Regions from separate parts of the Rossellomorea sp. RS05 genome, predicted to be linked through region 1. Evidence: predicted binding sites of a transcription regulator. Region 1 holds the regulator's gene; each other region holds the start of a gene.
The links. Region 1 encodes Rex, which represses fermentation and respiration genes when NADH is low (regulators of the CRP and FNR family bind a similar motif). Its sites were predicted from a motif close to TTGTGAAATATTTCACAA; they were not measured.

Region 1 (4,608 bases):
TCAGTTCGTCATTCAAGGTCTGAACCCGTTCGTGATCCTGGAAAATATCCGGATCGCACAGGAGGGTTTCTTTTTCTTCGATGGACCCTTCCAGTACGGTCATCTTCTCTTCGATCTCTTCAATGCGCCGTTTTCGTTGACGCTCAAGCTTTTTAGCTTCTTTATCAATCTTATGCGACTGCTTTTGCTGCGTAGCCTTGACCGGTTCTGCATTCGTCTGTTCCAGGGCGGCGAGCTCTTCCTGCTCCGCAAGTTTATGGAGATAGTAGTCGTAATCCCCGAGGTATTCGGTGGATCCGCCTGTGGATAGCTCGATCACCTTGGTGGCGATGCGGTTGATGAAGTAGCGGTCATGGGATACGAACAGGATCGTGCCCGGGTAGTCGATAAGGGCATTCTCGAGCACCTCTTTGCTATCTAGGTCGAGATGGTTCGTCGGCTCATCGAGGATGAGGACGTTGCCTTTTTCCATCATCATCTTGGAGAGGGCGAGGCGGGCCTTTTCCCCTCCGCTCAAGGTGTTGACGGGCTTGAGGACGTCTTCACCCGTGAAGAGGAAGTTCCCGAGGACGGTCCTGATTTCTTTTTCATTCCTCATCGGGTATTCATCCCACAGTTCATTGAGGACCGATTTGTTGGACGAAAGGTCCGCTTGCTGCTGATCATAATAAGAGATGGATACATTGGATCCGAATTTGAAGTCCCCACTCAGTGCCTGCAACTTGTTCACCAAGGTCTTGAGGAGGGTCGACTTACCGATCCCGTTCGGTCCGACGAGGGCGATGCTGTCCCCTTTTTTGATAGAGAAGTCGATATGGGAAGCGATGGCTTCCCCGTCATCATACCCGATGGTAAGGTCATTGATGTGAAGGACGTCATTCCCGCTCGGGCGATCGATCTGGAAGGCGAAGGAGGCAGACTTTTCGTCACCCTGTGGCCTGTCCATAAGTTCCATGCGCTCAAGTTTCTTTCGCCTGCTCTGGGCCATCTTTGTGGTGGAGGCACGGGCGATATTGCGCTGGACGAAGTCTTCGAGCTTTGCGACCTCCTGCTGCTGGCGCTCATAGAGCTTGAGATCCTTCTCGTAATCCAGCGCCTTCTGTTCGAGGTATTTGCTGTAGTTCCCCACAAACTTCTTGCTCCGGTTCCGGGAAATCTCATACACCTGGTTCACGACGCTATCCAAGAAGTAGCGGTCATGGGAAACGATGAGTACGGCACCCGGATAGCCTTGAAGATACCCTTCGAGCCAGGAAAGCGTCTCGATGTCCAGATGGTTCGTCGGCTCATCGAGGATGAGGATATCAGGCTTGGTCAGGAGGAGCTTCGCAAGGGCGAGGCGCGTCTTCTGACCGCCGGAAAGGGTGGAAATCTTCGTCCCGTGGTCGAAGGAAGCGAAATTCAATCCGTGGAGGACGGAGCGGATATCGGCTTCATACTGATAGCCACCGGACTCCTTGAAGGTGACTTGAAGTTCGTCGTATTCCTTCAGTACCCGCTGATAGCGGTCTTCATCTTCATAGACGGACGGATCCGCCATCTCTGCTTCCAACCTCCTAAGCTGCTTTTCCTGTTGGAGGAGGTGTTCGAATACCGTCAGCATCTCGCCCCAAATGGAAAGCTCCGACTCGAGGCCTGTATTCTGGGCCAGGTAGCCGATGCTCACACCCTTTGGCTTCGTGATCTCTCCGGAGTCATGGGACAGCTGGCCTGCGATGATCTTCAGGAGGGTCGATTTGCCGGCACCGTTGCGGCCGACGAGGGCGACCCGGTCCTTGGTTTGGATCTCCAATTTGATATTGGTCAATATATTATCTGCGCCAAAATTTTTGGTCAGCTGATTCACTTGTAATAGAATCATGTCGGTTCACCTCTGTTTCATTAGTGCTAGTGTACCGTATTTCCCAGGTGGACGGCAATAAAAGGGGAGGAACTATGACTATTAATCTGGATACAAATAGGATAGAATAGAGTGTATGATGGAAAATAGATAAAAGATATACCTTCTTTTTGGAAGCGCTGACAGACCAGGAAGAAGAGGGTTTATAAGATGTGGGGGAATACAAGAGATGAATCAGGAAACAACGAAAATTCCACAGGCAACGGCCAAGCGCCTTCCGCTATACTACCGCTTCATCAAGAATCTGTATGCTTCAGGTAAGCAGCGGGTATCGTCGAAGGAGTTAAGCGAAGCCGTGAAAGTGGATTCCGCGACCATCCGGAGGGATTTCTCCTATTTTGGAGCGTTAGGGAAGAAGGGCTATGGGTATAATGTGAATTATCTCCTATCATTTTTCAGGGAAACGCTTGACCAGGATGAACTGACGAAGGTCGTATTGATCGGCGTGGGGAATCTCGGAACGGCTTTTCTTCATTACAATTTCATAAAGAATAACAATACAAAGATCGAAATGGCCTTCGAGGTGGATGAAACGAAGGTGGGGACGGAAATCAGCGATGTGCCCGTCCACCATATGGATGAGCTGGAGGAGAAGCTGAAGGGGATGGATATCGAAGTCGCGATCCTGACCGTGCCGGCCTCATCTGCTCAAAATATCACAGATCGCCTTGTGTCTTCGAAGATCAAGGGGATCCTGAACTTCACACCTGCACGCCTGACGGTTCCTGATCATATCAGGGTCCATCACATCGATCTGGCTGTGGAACTTCAGTCACTTGTCTACTTCCTCAAGCATTACTCAGGGGAAGACACGGAAATGTCACAAGATGGAATCGTAACGGAATAGAAAATTCTGACCATTTGCGTTATGATAGAAGCATATAAGGGGAGGTGTCTCATTATGGTAGGTCCTGGAAGTATGGTGCTGATTGCAGTGGTGGCCCTTTTGATTTTTGGCCCGAAAAAATTACCGGAGCTTGGCAAAGCAGCCGGCAATACACTACGTGAATTCAAGAACGCAACCAAAGGCTTAGCGGATGATGAAGACGATAAGAACAAAAGTGCCAAGTAAAGCCAAGTAAAGTAGGATGTGCGCCATGAGTCAAACTCAAAAGGATATGACAGTCTTTGAACATATAGGAGAATTGCAGAAACGACTCATGTTTGTAGTCGTTTTCTTCTTGTTAGCCGTTGTGGCAAGCTTCTTCCTTGCCGAACCGCTCATCAAGTACCTGCAGCATGCGGATGAAGCAAAAGAAATGACGATGAATGCCTTCCGCGTGACGGATCCACTCAAGATCTATATGGAAATGATCATGTTCATCGCGGCGGTCATGACGTCACCGGTTATCCTCTATCAAGTATGGTCATTCATATCCCCCGGTCTCTATGAGAAGGAGCGGAAGGTGACCCTGAGCTACATACCAGTGTCCGTCCTGCTGTTCCTAGGTGGACTGGCATTTTCCTACTTCATTCTGTTCCCGTATGTTGTATCGTTCATGATGCGGCTATCAGGAGATCTCGATATCCAGCAGGTGATCGGGATCAATGAGTACTTCCAATTCCTCTTCCAGATCACCCTTCCATTCGGTCTGCTGTTCCAGCTGCCAGTGGTGATGCTGTTCCTGACGAGGCTCGGGATCATCACGCCGATGATGATGGCGAAGGCAAGGAAAGTCGCCTACTTCATCCTCCTTGTGATCGCCGCCCTCATCACGCCGCCGGACATCGTCTCCCATATGATGGTGACCCTGCCGATGTTGGTCCTTTATGAAATCAGCATCGCGATTTCACGGATCGGCTACAAGAAATACCTTGAGGCCGAGCAGCAGATGGAAATCGAACGCGTGGAAGAAGAGTTGAAACAGCGCAAAGGATAAAGAAAACCGGATCCACCCGATCTTCATGGAAACGAAGTCGGATGGATCCGGTTTTTGTTTTAAGCGGCTTATTTCTTCTGGTTCAGCTGCTGCTTGATCCTGAAGTGGAGCAGGACCATGCGGATGCCCGAACCAAAGTCCAGCGTGGCAAGGAAGATCAGCATATAGGTGAAAAATCCCCAGCCTGTATCCCGGACCGTATGGATGGCAAAATAGGTGAACAGCACCCCAAGAAGAATGTAAATCACGCCGGAGAACAGGGGTGATCGTCTCATTATAGGAAACCTCCAATAAATCCTTGTATTTTTTCAGCTTCATTCATGATCTTTTCGATTTCATCCCGGTAGACGGTCTGCATGATGACCACCATCGTATTCATGGCCACATGGGCGCAAATCGGTACGAGGATCCGTTTCGTTCGTACATATAGGAAGGCAAACGTGAAGCCCATGGCAGAGTACAGGATCACATGTACCGGCTCGAAGTGGGCAAGGGCGAAAATCACGGAGCTGATCAATGCGGCGAAGAAAAAGTTCATTCGCTGATAGAGTGCCCCAAAAATGATCTTCCTGAACACGATTTCTTCCAGGATCGGCCCGATGATGGCAACGACGATCATGGCAAGGGGAACATTGTCCACGATGCCCATGATGTTCTGTGTGTTTTCAGAACCGGCCTGGATGCCGAGGAGGGTCTCGATCTGGATGGCGATGGCTTGTGCGAAGAACGCCATGAAGATCCCGACGACGGCCCAGACGATGGAAATCCCGGCGCCTGCAGGGGCAGAGCGCTCGAGCTTAAGTTTCGATGGTGAGCTTTTTCTCAGGA
Region 2 (4,608 bases), on a different contig from region 1:
AGAGTCATCCATGAAGGAATTAGCACACACGCAATCAAAAACGTATTTATTCATTTTCATCGTGATCATGGGGTGCCTAAGTGCATTCGGGCCACTGACGATCGATATGTACCTTCCGGGTCTGCCTACTCTTGCCTCTGATCTTGGTACGAACGCCTCCACTGCTCAGCTTAGTCTGACGGCCTGCCTGATCGGACTTGCCGCAGGGCAGCTTATCGTAGGTCCTTATTCGGATATGGTGGGAAGGAAAAAGCCGCTTATTGTGGCATTGATCCTCTTCACCATTTCATCGGTTTTGTGTATGTTCACAGGTTCAATCTGGGGACTTATTGTTCTCCGTTTCATTCAGGGTCTCACAGGTGCTGCCGGCATGGTCATTTCAAGGGCTGGCATGCGGGATCGCTTTTCCGGACAGGAATTGACGAAGTACTTTGCCATGCTGATGCTTGTCAATGGGTTGGCACCCATTGTAGCGCCAGTGGCCGGGGGGCAGCTTCTTCAATTCATGTCGTGGAGGGGGATCTTCGGTGTCCTTGCCCTCATCGGGGGAATCATGCTTCTCGCCGTCTGTTTCGGATTGAGTGAAACGCTACCGGAAGAAAGAAGGAAGACCGGGGGGATTTCAGGCGTTTTCAACACCTTCGGCCGCTTGATCAGGAACAGGGTTTTCATGGGTTATGTCCTGGTACAAGGGTTCGCCATGAGTGCCATGTTCGCCTATATTTCAGGCTCCACCTTCGTCCTGCAGGATATTTATGGACTGTCTCCACAAATGTTCAGCCTGATCTTCGCCTTGAACGGCCTCGGTCTCATCATTGCAACCCAGGCAACCGGTAAACTTGCTCCCGTCTTCAGTGAAACATCGTTGCTGAGGTATGGCATCCTTCAAGGACTATCAGCGAGCGTGTTGCTCATTGTCAGCATCTCACTGGAGGCCTCGGTCGTATTCATCTGCATCTTCCTTTTCCTGACGGTATCCACTGTCGGAATCGTGAATACTACCGTATTTTCCCTTGCGATGAGTGATCAAGGAGATAACGCAGGGAGTGCTGCAGCCCTCCTTGGATTATTGCCATTCATTCTGGGTGGTGCGGCGGCACCCCTCGTCGGACTGGGTGACGGGGCTTCAGCGGTCCCCATGGCTGTCGTCATTGCCATTTGTGAAGCCGTGGCTGTAGTAGCCTACTTTATCATGGTAAGGAAAAAGGGTTGAACCGAAAAAGGGATTCAGAGCACATGCTCTGAATCCCTTTCGCTTATACCTTAAGTATAGCATGCCTATATGGAAAATATCAGTCTGTTTTTCCTGAAAAACCCTGTTAAAATGAGCAAGACAAGGGGGCATGACCGTGATTGATTATAGGATTACAAGGAAAGAAGGCTTCGATCATAAGATTGGTGAACTGATATCCATGTTGGAGCATACCAGGAGCGTGACGATGGAAGAAGTAAGTGGAATCAGCCGGGAAGAGCTTGAGTATATGGACGACCCCAGTGGCAATACCATCGCAAGTCTGCTCATGCATATTGCAGCAATTGAATTTGTCCATCAGATCATCTCTTTTGAAGAAAGGGACCTGACTGATGAAGAAGCAGACACATGGGGTAAGACCCTTAACTTGGGGAATCCGGCCAATCTGCACTATCAGGGGTTGGAGGTGGATGAGTACCTTGAAGCGTTACAAAGGATTCGGAGTGTTACTGTCTCCTCTTTCTCTCAGCTTTCAGATCAATGGCTGGATGAAGAAAGAAGGTGGGGAAACGGGGTTTCCTATAACTTCTATTATATCTGGTACCACGTGATGGAGGATGAAATCAATCATCGAGGACAGATACGTCTACTGAGAAGGAAGTTTAGAGAGCGTTCAAACTAGTTGAAGACAATGGATCACAGGCGAGGTTCCTTGCGCGGTCGCAGTGCAGGGAACGTCTTTTCCTTCCTGCGTTCTTTGTCTTGAATTTGTCAAATTCAATTCAGTGAGAAGAAGGGTAAGTGATGGTATAATAGAGATAGAATAATTTGTGAAGTATTTCACTAACTTTCGGAACGGGAGTGAAATCATCTATGAAAGCATTACATTCAATTGTAAAAGCCAGCAGGTCATTCATGATGACTTTATATAGTTCTTCCATTCTTTTGGGTCTCGCCATTGTCGCTCAGGCGTACTTGATTGCGGGGATCGTTGACAGGGTTTTTCTGAAGGGAGCCTCCTTGACAGAAGTATGGCCTCTATTGACAGCACTGCTTTTGGCTTTCGCATCCAGGGCGATTTTCAGCTGGCTGAACGGCAGAACAGGAATCCGGCTTGCATCATCTGTGAAAGGGGAGGTCAGGAAAAAACTCTTGAACAAATGGGCTCATCAGCCCCTTACTGCTTCTGTCGGCAGTCAGGCGGGAAGGAAGGTATCCGTCCTGATGGAAGCGGTGGACGGGCTTGATGGCTACTATAGCAAGTATGTGCCTCAACGAATTGAAACAACGCTCGTCCCACTGATGATTTTGGTGGTCCTATTCAAGGAACACTGGTTTACAGGACTGATCATTCTAATTACGGCTCCCTTCATTCCGATCTTCATGGCACTCATCGGGGTTAAAACGAAGGAAAAGTCAGAAGACCAGATGGAGAAGCTTGAATCATTCTCCGGTACTTTTCTTGATGTCCTTCAAGGGTTGACGACATTGAAGCTATTCGGGAAAGGAAAGACGAAGAGTTCAGAGATCATGGAGAGCTCGCTGAACTTCCGCGAGTCCACAATGGAGGTGCTGAAGACTGCCTTCCTATCCTCCTTGATGCTCGAGTTCATCTCCATGCTGAGCATCGGCCTGATCGCCCTCGAAGTCGGTCTGCGTCTGATCGTATTCGACAGCATCTCATTTTACACTGCCTTCTTTGTCCTTATCCTGGCACCTGAATTCTATCTTTCCATGAAGCAGTTGGGGAGTGCCTTCCATACAGGAAGGGGTAGTTCAGGTTCCGTTAAAGCGGTGAAGGATGAGCTTGAACGGGATGACGGGGAGATCTTCTGGGGAGATAGTCTCGTTCATGCGGAGGATGGACCGCCCTCAATCGATCTGAAAGGGGTCGGTCACGCCTATTCACAAGGTGCTTTTCGTCTTAAGCCCATGTCTGTCCATATTGAACCGTTCAGCAAGGTGGCCATCATCGGTGAAAGTGGATCCGGAAAAACGACCCTCCTGCATATCCTTTCAGGATTGATCGATCCAGCCGAGGGAGAAGTGATGGTGAATGGCCAATCTAGAAGACAGTTTACAGAACGTTCGTGGTTCGGGCTCATTGCATATATCTCGCAGAACCCATATATTTTTGCCGGGACGATTGAAGAGAACATGGCAGCCGGGTCCCATCATACAGCAAAGGAACTGGAGGAGGCAGCTGAAAAAGCCGGGCTGACGGATCTGATCTCCAGTCTGAAGGAAGGATTCCAGACCGTGATCGGTGAAGGGGGCAGGGGACTGTCGGGTGGAGAGAAGCAACGGATCGCCCTTTCAAGGGCCTTTTTACGGAAGCCATCCATTGTCTTGCTTGATGAACCGACCACCGGACTCGACCTGAAGACAGAGTCGATTCTTCAACAGTCGATCCAGGAGCTATCCCGGTCTTCCACCATCGTCACGGTTGCCCATAGATTGCACACCATCCGCCATTCCGATCAGATCCTTGTATTGAAAGAGGGAGCACTCATCGGAGAAGGTACTCACGAGGAACTGCTCAAGGATCTGCCTGCATACGAGCGCATGATTGCGGTACAAAAAGGAGTGAACATCATATGAGAGAGTTGACTGAGATCATTCGATTGACTGTAAAAGAGAAAAAAGATGTTGTTCTTTCTGCTGTCTTCGGTGCGGTGGCCGGTCTTACATCCGTCGGGGTTTTCGCTTTGAGTGGATATATGATTTCCCAAGCGGCACTTGAAGTGCCCCTTTATGTTCTGACCATCATGATTGCTTTAATGAAGCTGTTCGGCATCCTGAAGGCAGTGACAAGGTATGCAGAGCGCTATTATTCCCACCGGGCGACGTTCACGATCCTTGCCAACTTGAGGGCATCGATCTTTGACCGGTTGGAAACCATTGCGCCGACGATTTTTCAGCGATACAAAAGCGGTGATCTCCTGGCTCGGATTGTGGGAGATGTAGAGAGCCTTCAAAACTTCTTCTTGAGGGTCTTCTATCCGCCTCTGGTTATGATGGTTGTTTTTATCGCCACCATACTTTTTACTCTCTTCTATTCTTTGGCGACTGGAGTATTGCTGATTGTGGGGATGCTGCTCACCGGTTTCTTGATTCCCTCCCTCGTCAGCCTGAAACAAAGGAAAATTGAATCACGTGTGAGAGAGCGTCGCAGTGAGCTATCGTCCGGTACTACAGAATTCCTGTATGGCTTCAGGGAACTGAAGATTCATCAGCAATTATCCCATCAAGAAGAGACACTCGGCGGTTCTTCCTCTGCGTATGTGAAAGAGCAGGATCTGGAAAGCCGTCACTCCTTATTCAGCCATACCATCAACCTGCTCGTCTCACTGCTGATCACATGGCTGGTATTGGTTCTCGGTGTGTATGCCGTCGGGGAAGGGACCCTAGATGGT
Region 3 (4,608 bases), on a different contig from region 1:
CACGAGCGATACCATCCCCGATTTGGATGACAGTACCTACATCGCTTACCTTCATCTCAGACTGATAGTTCTCAATTTGCTTCTTTATCAGCGCGCTGATTTCTTCCGCCTTGATGCTCATGAATTTCACCCCTCATTTATACGAAAGTTAACGAACCAGTTCACGTTCCAGACGATTCAACTTACCGGCAAGCGTACCATCGAAGATCCTGTTCCCAATACGGATCTTCAAGCCTCCGAGGATGTTGTTGTCTATCACATTCTCGATTCTAAGTGATTGTTTACCTACTTTTTTAGCAAAAGATGTGGAAACGGCTGTTTTCTCATCTTCAGACAGTGGACGTACAGAGTACACGATGGCATCCGCGATTCCGCGTGCTTCGTTGGAAAGATCGATGAATGCATCGACCACTGCCACGACCTGATCTTCACGATGACGATCGGTCAGGAGTAATAATGTATTCAGGACAGGTGCAGAGACCCCCGCAAACGATTCCTGGATCAAGGTTTTCTTCTTGACCGCCGTAAGCTTCGGATTCTCAAGCAGACTGTTCAATTCTTTGTTTTCTGTAAAAACGGTTTTCACTGCGCGGAGCTCTTCTTCGATCGCTTCAAGTTTCAGTTGCTCCTGGGCGATTTGAAAGAGGGCAAGTGCATAGCGTTTTGCGACTGTGGAGCTGCTCATCGCTGATCTCCTGCCTCTTTGATGTAGTCGTTGATCAATTGTTCCTGATCTTCAACCGAAAGCTCCTTCTCGATAACCTTCGACGCGATCATGACAGATAGGGATGCCACTTGCTCACGCAGGGCAGCCATCGCTTGATCTTTCTGCGTCTCGATTTCGCGCTTCGCTGATTCTTTCAGGCGTTCTGATTCCTGGCGGGCTTCAAGGATGATCTGACTGCGTTGGTCATCCCCTTGCTTCTTCGCGCTCTCGATCAGGGTCAGGGCTTCCTGACGTGCCTCTTTCAATAGCTCACGCTGTTCTTCGAGGTACTTGCTTGCTTCCGTACGGCTCTTTTCTGCCGCATCGATCTCCCCTGCTATATGGTTCTCACGTTCTTGCATGATGCCCATCAACGGGCCCCAGGCAAACTTTTTCAATAACGCAAGAAGGACTAGAAACAGGACTAGCTGTACTATAATATCTCCACCTGTGAAGCCTCCTCCGGCTCCAAGGACAAATGCGTTTGATAGCACGCGGTTTCACTCCCTTCAAGAGTCAATGCCTTATATGGTACTGCCTTATTTAATGGCCGTGACGCCCCCATCCCCTGAGAGGTCAAAGGACCGCCCGACCTTTCATTCCAAGTCAGGATGTTACTTTACATAAAGGAATGGCGAAGGTTCTCATCGAATGATCTTCGCCATCTGAAACTATTATTATCGACCCAATACCATGAACGCGATAACTGTCGCAATGATAGGAATCGCCTCAACCAATGCAACCCCGATGAACATTGTTGTTTGAAGCATACCGCGGGCTTCCGGTTGACGAGCGATTCCCTCTACTGTACGTGACACGATAAGACCGTTACCAATACCTGCACCTAGTGCTGCTAATCCGATTGCAATTGCTGCTGCTAAAAGACCCATTCTAATTTTCCTCCTTTAATGTATAAAAATCTAAATTTGATTTGTTTTGTTCAATAAGAACAGGGTATATATTAATGGTCATGACTAACTTTATGAGACATATAGACCATCGTTAACATAACGAAAATGAATGACTGGATGGATCCGACGAAAACCGAGAATCCTTGCCAGGCAAGCGTCGGGATGATGGCTCCGATAAAGCCGCCGATTCCCTGGTGAGCGAGTCCTGTGATCAATAGTGAAAGCAGGATCTCACCGGCGTAGATGTTACCGTAAAGACGAAGACCTAATGTGAGGGTGTTCGCAAATTCTTCAATGATCTTAAGCGGGAATAAGAAACCCATCGGTCTGAAGAAGTCTTTACCATACTCACTGAAGCCTTTCATCTTGATGGCGTAGTAGTGAGTCAACACAACAACCATTACGGCCAGTGTCATCGTGACGATCGGATCGGCTGTTGGAGATTTCCACCAGAGTTCATGGTCGATCACGATTGAAAACGGAAGGCCAAGCATATTTGATACAAAAATGTACATGAGCAGAGTAAGACCCAACAGATGGAAGCGACCTCCAGTCTTCCAATCCATATTACTCTTCACGATGTTCTTCACAAAATCCATAACCCATTCCATGAAGTTCTGGGCGCCCGTTGGCTTTAACGCCAGTCTGCGGGTACACAACACGGCGATCAGGAACACGATCACGGTCGCCACCGTCATCATCAATACGTTCGCCAGGTTGAATGTAAGGCCCAAAAATTCAGCTGTAGGATTTTCATGTTGCAATGAAATTCACCTCTCTTCCCCGCTATTTATGTGGCTGTAGCTGCTGAATAAAATAATCTATCATAATAACAATATAAATTGTCATTAATCCAATGACCGCGCTCAAGAAATGGAAATATTCAGGATACTTAATCGCGATGATCGCCACGAATGCAGCACCCGCCATCCTTGAGAATGTACCTAATGACCGGACCTTATGACCTGCCACGACGGCATCTCCGAAGCGCAACGTTCTCCTCATGATCAGCCAGTGGCTGAACAGACTTACGCTTGTCCCTAAGATGAGCCCAAGGAAAATAGACTGATAGGAAGTGAAACCCCAACCGAGGACGTAAAAGGAAAGGAGGAAAAGTATGTACTTCCGATGCCTGTTAAAGAGCTCTTGAAGTTCTGGCATTAACATTAATCTCCCGAAAAGAAATGTTGGACTGTACGAAGCATAGTGTAGATTCCTGTTGTTAACCCGAGAAGCAGTCCAATGATTAAGAATAGTGGTTTGGTGTCCCATAATCCATCCAACCATCTCCCCCCGAAGATTCCGATTAACATGGAACCAACCAGCTGAGACAGAATGGCAGAATACAAGGCCATCGCTTGATACGGGCGTCGATTTGGTTGACGCATAGTGTCATCCCCACACAGGAATTATAGTGGAAAAATATAGATATAAAACCGTTTTCATTCTGTGGAAGTTTTTGTGAAAACCTTACCATTCTATATCCTTTGTAAGCATACAATAGGGTAAAATCAATGTCAATGCGTACAAAGTAAAAAGTCCACAACCTATCCTAGTGTTCCAATATTGTTCACATTTTAAACACAAAATAAGAAAAGAGGAAGGAGCTTGTTCTGATGCGATTCACAACAACATAAATCATTCACTATGTATTCATTTATCCTACTTAACTATTCATTCCACTCAACATTGCTCACCACTGAGCAAACTACCCGAGCATTAAGATACCACAGATTTCGGTAAGACAAAAGAGGAAACTACTGGTTTGTGCCTATTTTTTTGCGAAAAAGAAAAAAGGTACACGCATGCAAGCGTGTACCTTCTATATTATATTCATTCATTTGGAGAGAATGAGTCTGGTCGATCTTCAAGATGACCGAAGTGATAGCGGATCGCCTGGGCAATCCTGTATGAAGCCAGTCCGTCTCCGTACGGGTTGGCCGCTTTTGACATGGAGCTGTGGGCTTCAGGATCGGTGAGAAGTTCATTGGCTAGCTTGTAAATGTTCTCTTCTTCATTTCCTGCAAGCTTCAGCGTACCTGCTTCGATTCCTTCCGGGCGCTCCGTCGTATCACGAAGCACAAGGACGGGCACTCCAAGGGATGGCGCTTCCTCTTGAACCCCGCCGGAATCGGTGAGGATCAAGTGGGCCCTGGAGGCAAAGTTGTGGAAGTCGATGACATCAAGTGGTTCGATCAAATGAATGCGGGGATCCCGGCCCAACACTTCATCCGCCACTTCACGTACAGCAGGATTCAAGTGCACCGGATATACCACTTGGATATCTTCCTGTTCTTCCACCAGGCGCTTGATGGCACGGAACATATTCCTCATCGGCTGTCCGAGGTTTTCCCGACGATGCGCCGTCAACAATACTAGGCGATCTGATCCGATTCGATCGAGGACTTCATGGTGATAATCTTCTTTGACCGTCGTCTTCAAAGCATCGATGGCCGTATTCCCTGTTATGAAGATGCTCTCTTCCTTCTTGTTCTCTTCCAGAAGGTTACGCGCCGATTTGTCTGTAGGAGAGAAGTGAAGATCAGCCATGACACCAGTCAGCTGGCGATTCATCTCTTCCGGGAATGGCGAGTACTTGTTCCAGGTACGAAGGCCGGCTTCGACATGACCGACGGCAATCTGATTATAATAGGCTGCCAAACTCGCCACGAAGGTGGTCGTCGTATCCCCATGCACAAGAACGATATCGGGCTTGGCTTCCTTCATGACACGATCCAGCCCTTCGAGACCACGGGTCGTGACATCAATCAATGTTTGCCGGTCCTTCATGATGTTCAGGTCGTGATCAGGATTGATATCGAAGATGGACATGACCTGATCCAGCATTTGACGATGCTGGGCGGTAACCGTCACGATTGTTTCAAAGCTTTCCGGATACTTCTTCAGTTCAAGGACAAGGGGTGCCATCTTGATGGCTTCCGGCCTTGTCCCAAAAATGGTCATCACCTTGATCGGATTGGCCAATGATTT
Region 4 (4,608 bases), on a different contig from region 1:
ACCACCCAATACATTTCTGCCGAATCGCAGAGGATGATGAGCCTCGGCTTCATAAGTGTGGTGGCCATTCTTCTATTCCCTATTATCATCAAACTGAGCGGAGAGAAAGAGCCCCTCTGGTAAATCTAAACCGGTATGATCGGTAAGGGATCGTGCCGGTTTCTATAATTCTTTGAGAATGGACGAAACAATATGTTTGGAGTCCCATTCCCCTCTGGAAAATGACATGATCGGGTACTTTTTTGGAAACATGGTCTGTTGAATCTCATTGACCCCAAGACCTTCATGATGAAGGGCCGTCACCTTTTCCTTTATTTTTGTTAAGTACTCAAGCTTCAGCTTCATGGCTTTTTTCCCATTCTTTACATAACCTGCATGGCAACAGAACATCTCGTCGAAATCATACGTGAGAATGTCCCTGATCGACCGGATGATGGCAGGTATGCTTTCTTCCCGCAGTACAATTTTCGTTTTAGGAGAAACGTAGAGGTCCCCCGAGAATAGTTGCCCGGTTGACTCATTCAGGAATGAAACGTGATCGGCGGCATGTCCCGGAGTGGAGATGACCTTAAACACATCCCGTCCGGAATGAATGACGTCAGGCAACGGCTCTGATTGGAATGCAGGACGTTTACTCCAGAATACCCGTCTATAAAAGGGGTAGTTTGCCTTTTCCGTACATTCCTTACGAAAAAGAGGGTCCATCAAAACCGGGATTCCTTTGCTGTTGCAATAGGAAGCGTTTCCCGTATGGTCTTCATGATGATGCGTGATCATGACCAATTCGGGATTCACCTCATCAATGAACGGTCGGAAATGGCGACGCAAGGAGTGCGAGCCGGTATCGATCAAGACATCCCCAGCCGCAAAAGCATAGCAATTCAACTGAACCCCGAATGCTTCTTGTCTACACTCGAACAATCGAACGCCTGATTGTTCACTCGGACATGATTTTTGTTTAAAAAGCACGTAGAACCCTCCCCATCATCTCTCTTTTCTCTACTGTACCACATGAATGAATAATCACTCACTTTTTCAGAAGAAAAGGAGCAGGAATCTCCCCACTCCTTTCATGACTTACTTGAAATAAAAATGATGAAGGATGAGCGCCACCAGTACCTCTGGGTCACGGTTCCCGACTTCCATGACCGAAACGTTACTCACCGTATGATTCCGCTTCAAAGTGCCGATTGCAGCATCACCCGAATGCACGGATATCGTCGACGTGACCGGATTGGTAATCGTTTGAAGCGTCCGCTCTCCGATGCGGAATTCGATTACTTCCTTCCGTTTGCCTATCCCCTTTGAGTTCGCCAGTGTCTCCGCTTGGCCTATCAGCTCGCCGTTACGAACGATTTCCCATTGCTCCTTCATGGAAAACCGGCGTTCCCGGTACCATTTAACCTGATAGAGATCTCCATCAATCTTGATCTCCAAGGAGACGTACCAGTTAGAACTGACCATCTCTCCAATGATGAAACGACGCTTGCTCTCGTAATATCGCTTAAGATACCCTCTTTTTTGATCTCCTTCGAATAAAGGCTTCGGGACGGAGAATGACCGTTGAAGGTGATAAAAGCTCCACCCCTTCACATCCTTCGGAACATACGCCTGCTCCTTTTTTTGGAAGTGCTTGGTCAGCACATATAGAACAAGGGCTCCCACGGGAAATAGGAGGGCAGCTCCCAACAGCTCAGGATCAACAGCATCGAACAAAAGATAGCGGAACAAGGCCACGATCATGACCATGACAAAATAAAAGAGTAATTGGATCAACGTTTTCCCTACTTTCAGCTTTCATTTCTCAGGAGTTCGGCCAGGACCTCAAGTGCCTTGGCATCGGTGATGATGTACCGGGTCCCTTCTTTCCTGATGTATCCTTTTTTTGTAAAGGATGAGAGCACATGAAGGAGATGTCTGTACGATACGCCAAGGAAATCGCAGACCGTCACATGCTTCTCTTTATAGATGGTGCCGTCCGCTGTCTGGAGGATGAAATCGGCCAATCGATTCTCAAGTGGAAAAGACAGCGTTTGAGAATACTTGGCCGACATGGCCGTCGCCTTCAGCGTAAGGAACTTGGTCAACTCCCTCAAGAACGTGGCGTCTTCTAGCAGCTGATCGCGGAATGACTCGAGTGGAACAGCATAGCAGACCGTTCTTGTAAGTGCCTGGATTCCTTTAGAATAATATACTTCGTTCACAAGCTCCATCTCACCGATGAAGTCATGGGCATTTACAAAGTTGATCAAGGAGGCTTTTCCATTGGAATATGTCACATAGATTTTCGCCTTTCCTTCAATTACATAATAAAAATAGTCTGGCCTTGTCCCTTCCCGGATCAGCCATTCATCCCTCTCGAACACGTGGACTTCCAGATGCCGGTCCATGGGAAAGGAAAAGAAAGACCCTATGGAATGACGTTTCATGATGCTTTGTCTTGTGGAACCTGTGATTTTCTTCATGGCACTTACCTACCTTTTTTCCACAATGTATAAAGAAGAAAGGTGATCAGGATCAAAAATACGAGTCCAACTCCTACTAACGTATCAAGTATAAAATCGATTCTTCCCACCTCCAGTTATAATATCTAAAATCTACCATAGTCCTAAGGGGGTGGAAAGACGTGTTTTTCTCAGAATGTGAGATTTCTCATATTTTTTTGCCATTCTCCTTGGTATGATGCAGTCAAATGGAGGAATCGACATGAATACACAACGCTGGATGAGTAGACAATTTTTCACCTTTTATCTTACATGGGGGATCTTCCTGCCGTATTGGACGGGCTGGATGATCAACTCAAAGGGGGTAACGGTGGCAGAGGCAAGCTTGATCATGAGTCTCGGGCTCGTGATCCGAGGACTCTCCACCCTGTTCGCCTTTCCCTATCTTTCTTCTAAATTCAGCAGCAAGATGCTCTTGAACGGCATGGGGATTGGAACCTTCCTGGCCATCCTTCTTTGCATCCCGGCAAGTTCCTACTGGACCCTCATGGCCGTTGTCCTGCTGCTGCACTTCTTCTATCCTACGCTCATGCCCGCACTCGACACGGCGGCCGGTGTCCTTGTGCAGAACAAACAGCTGAAGCATTACGGAAAAAGCCGCTCCTGGGGGTCCCTCGGCTTCGTCATCGGTGGACTGATCCTCACACTTTTCACAAGTAAGCTTGGAGATGGTGTCATCATATGGGCCTTATTGATCGGGTTGTTCCTGTTGATCGCACTCGGGATGCTGAAGGCTCCAGACGTTCTGTCGAATAAACCCAAGCCGTTGCCGGCCGCCCGTGGGGCCATGCTCAAGCTGTTCAAGGTGAAACACTTCGGCCTTGTCCTTGTCATCGTCATCCTGCTGCAAGCGGCCCATGCGTCTTACTACAACTACGGGTACATCTTCCTTCAGGAAATCGATGCGCCAAAGTCCTGGATCGGGGCCATCATGAACATCGGGGTCATCGCTGAAATCCTGTTCTTCCTCGTGGCAGACCGCTTATTCCGGAACGTATCTGTCGGGACGATGCTTGCAACGGCTGCCCTCGGCTCGACCGTCCGCTGGCTCCTTGTCTTCGGCTTCCCGAGCGTCGCCGTGTTCTCGATCTCGCAGCTTCTGCACGCCTGCTCATTTGCCATGGGCCATTATGCGTTCATGCAGTATCTGATCAAGAACATCGCACCGAAGGACGTCCCGAAGGCGCAGGGCATCTATTCCGCACTTGCCCTCAGCTGGAGCACCGCCGTCTTCACCCTGTTTGGAGGATTTCTGTACGAAATCGATCCGCGCTACGCGTTTTTGGGAATGATCGTCTGCACCATCCCGTCATTCATCATCGCACTCGTTTACCGGAAGATACAGAAAAACGACCGGAGTGCCCAGTCGTCCCTTGCAAGTTGATGGAGAGCATTACAAAAAGGAATCCTTTGCCTGAGGAGGCGGGATTCCTTTTTGTGTGTGTAATTAACAGCCTAATGGGCCACCGGATGCAGAAGCAGGAACACGGCCGTCACCATGCTCCCGATTCCGATCAATCCTAACAGGGCCATTGTTATCATCCTGTTGATGCGATGCAACGTGAGCAGGCCATAATAAAGCACGGCTCCTACAACCAGGAAGAGTAGGAATCCCATCATCTCGTGCGAGCCCAATGGATGGAGAAGCAGATTCAAGACAATTCCCCCGAAAATGAATGCCCCGGCTGAAGCCACTACCTTGCCGGGACTGACAAACTGTTCCATGATTTAACCTCCGCCCTGTCCTTCCGTTTTATCCAGTATAACGGATTGGAGAGTCCCCCATCTACTGGGCGCTACCGGAATCACACATGGAGGATCAAAAACGATTAAGAATCATCGACACCAGTCCATACAGCATGCCAAAGGCAGGGAAGATCACCCACCAGGGCCACATTCTCCTTACATTCCCCGTTTCCTTTATGATGATCCGGTCCTGAAAGCTTTTATCCCCTTTGATCAATTCATCAAGTGATATCTTATACAGATCGCTCAAAAGGATCAGATTATCCAGATCGGGGTAGCATTTTCCCGTTTCCCACTTCGATATCGACTGCCTTGAGATATTCAGCTTTGAAGCCACGTCATCCTGGGACAGCCTGCA

Region 2: cydD (thiol reductant ABC exporter subunit CydD) is a predicted target of Rex. The motif match lies at 2,021-2,038, and genes of this name have one in related genera.
Region 3: ABJ225_RS15405 (AtpZ/AtpI family protein) is a predicted target of Rex. The motif match lies at 3,229-3,246, and genes of this name have one in related genera.
Region 4: yeiL (transcriptional regulator YeiL) is a predicted target of Rex. The motif match lies at 2,641-2,658, and genes of this name have one in related genera.

The regions. Positions count from the first base shown of each region.
Region 1 is NZ_JBDKWY010000015.1:41,404-46,011, reverse strand. Features, by position in the region: gene ABJ225_RS21705 (ABC-F family ATP-binding cassette domain-containing protein) at 1-1,861, opposite strand, end outside; gene ABJ225_RS21700 (redox-sensing transcriptional repressor Rex) at 2,070-2,747, shown strand; gene ABJ225_RS21695 (twin-arginine translocase TatA/TatE family subunit) at 2,802-2,972, shown strand; gene tatC (twin-arginine translocase subunit TatC) at 2,998-3,780, shown strand; gene ABJ225_RS21685 (YdiK family protein) at 3,849-4,055, opposite strand; gene ABJ225_RS21680 (CPBP family intramembrane glutamic endopeptidase) at 4,055-4,608, opposite strand, start outside.
Region 2 is NZ_JBDKWY010000001.1:35,907-40,514, forward strand. Features, by position in the region: gene ABJ225_RS00265 (multidrug effflux MFS transporter) at 11-1,213, shown strand; gene ABJ225_RS00270 (DinB family protein) at 1,350-1,874, shown strand; gene cydD (thiol reductant ABC exporter subunit CydD) at 2,108-3,793, shown strand; gene cydC (thiol reductant ABC exporter subunit CydC) at 3,790-4,608, shown strand, end outside.
Region 3 is NZ_JBDKWY010000006.1:75,509-80,116, reverse strand. Features, by position in the region: gene atpA (F0F1 ATP synthase subunit alpha) at 1-121, opposite strand, end outside; gene ABJ225_RS15430 (F0F1 ATP synthase subunit delta) at 149-685, opposite strand; gene ABJ225_RS15425 (F0F1 ATP synthase subunit B) at 682-1,200, opposite strand; gene atpE (F0F1 ATP synthase subunit C) at 1,384-1,596, opposite strand; gene atpB (F0F1 ATP synthase subunit A) at 1,668-2,381, opposite strand; gene ABJ225_RS15410 (ATP synthase subunit I) at 2,404-2,778, opposite strand; gene ABJ225_RS15405 (AtpZ/AtpI family protein) at 2,784-3,005, opposite strand; gene wecB (non-hydrolyzing UDP-N-acetylglucosamine 2-epimerase) at 3,451-4,602, opposite strand.
Region 4 is NZ_JBDKWY010000007.1:149,842-154,449, forward strand. Features, by position in the region: gene ABJ225_RS17020 (TIGR04104 family putative zinc finger protein) at 1-123, shown strand, start outside; gene ABJ225_RS17025 (MBL fold metallo-hydrolase) at 163-969, opposite strand; gene ABJ225_RS17030 (tubby C-terminal domain-like protein) at 1,078-1,776, opposite strand; gene yeiL (transcriptional regulator YeiL) at 1,791-2,465, opposite strand; gene ABJ225_RS17040 (MFS transporter) at 2,707-3,888, shown strand; gene ABJ225_RS17045 (hypothetical protein) at 3,960-4,229, opposite strand; gene ABJ225_RS17050 (helix-turn-helix domain-containing protein) at 4,324-4,608, opposite strand, start outside.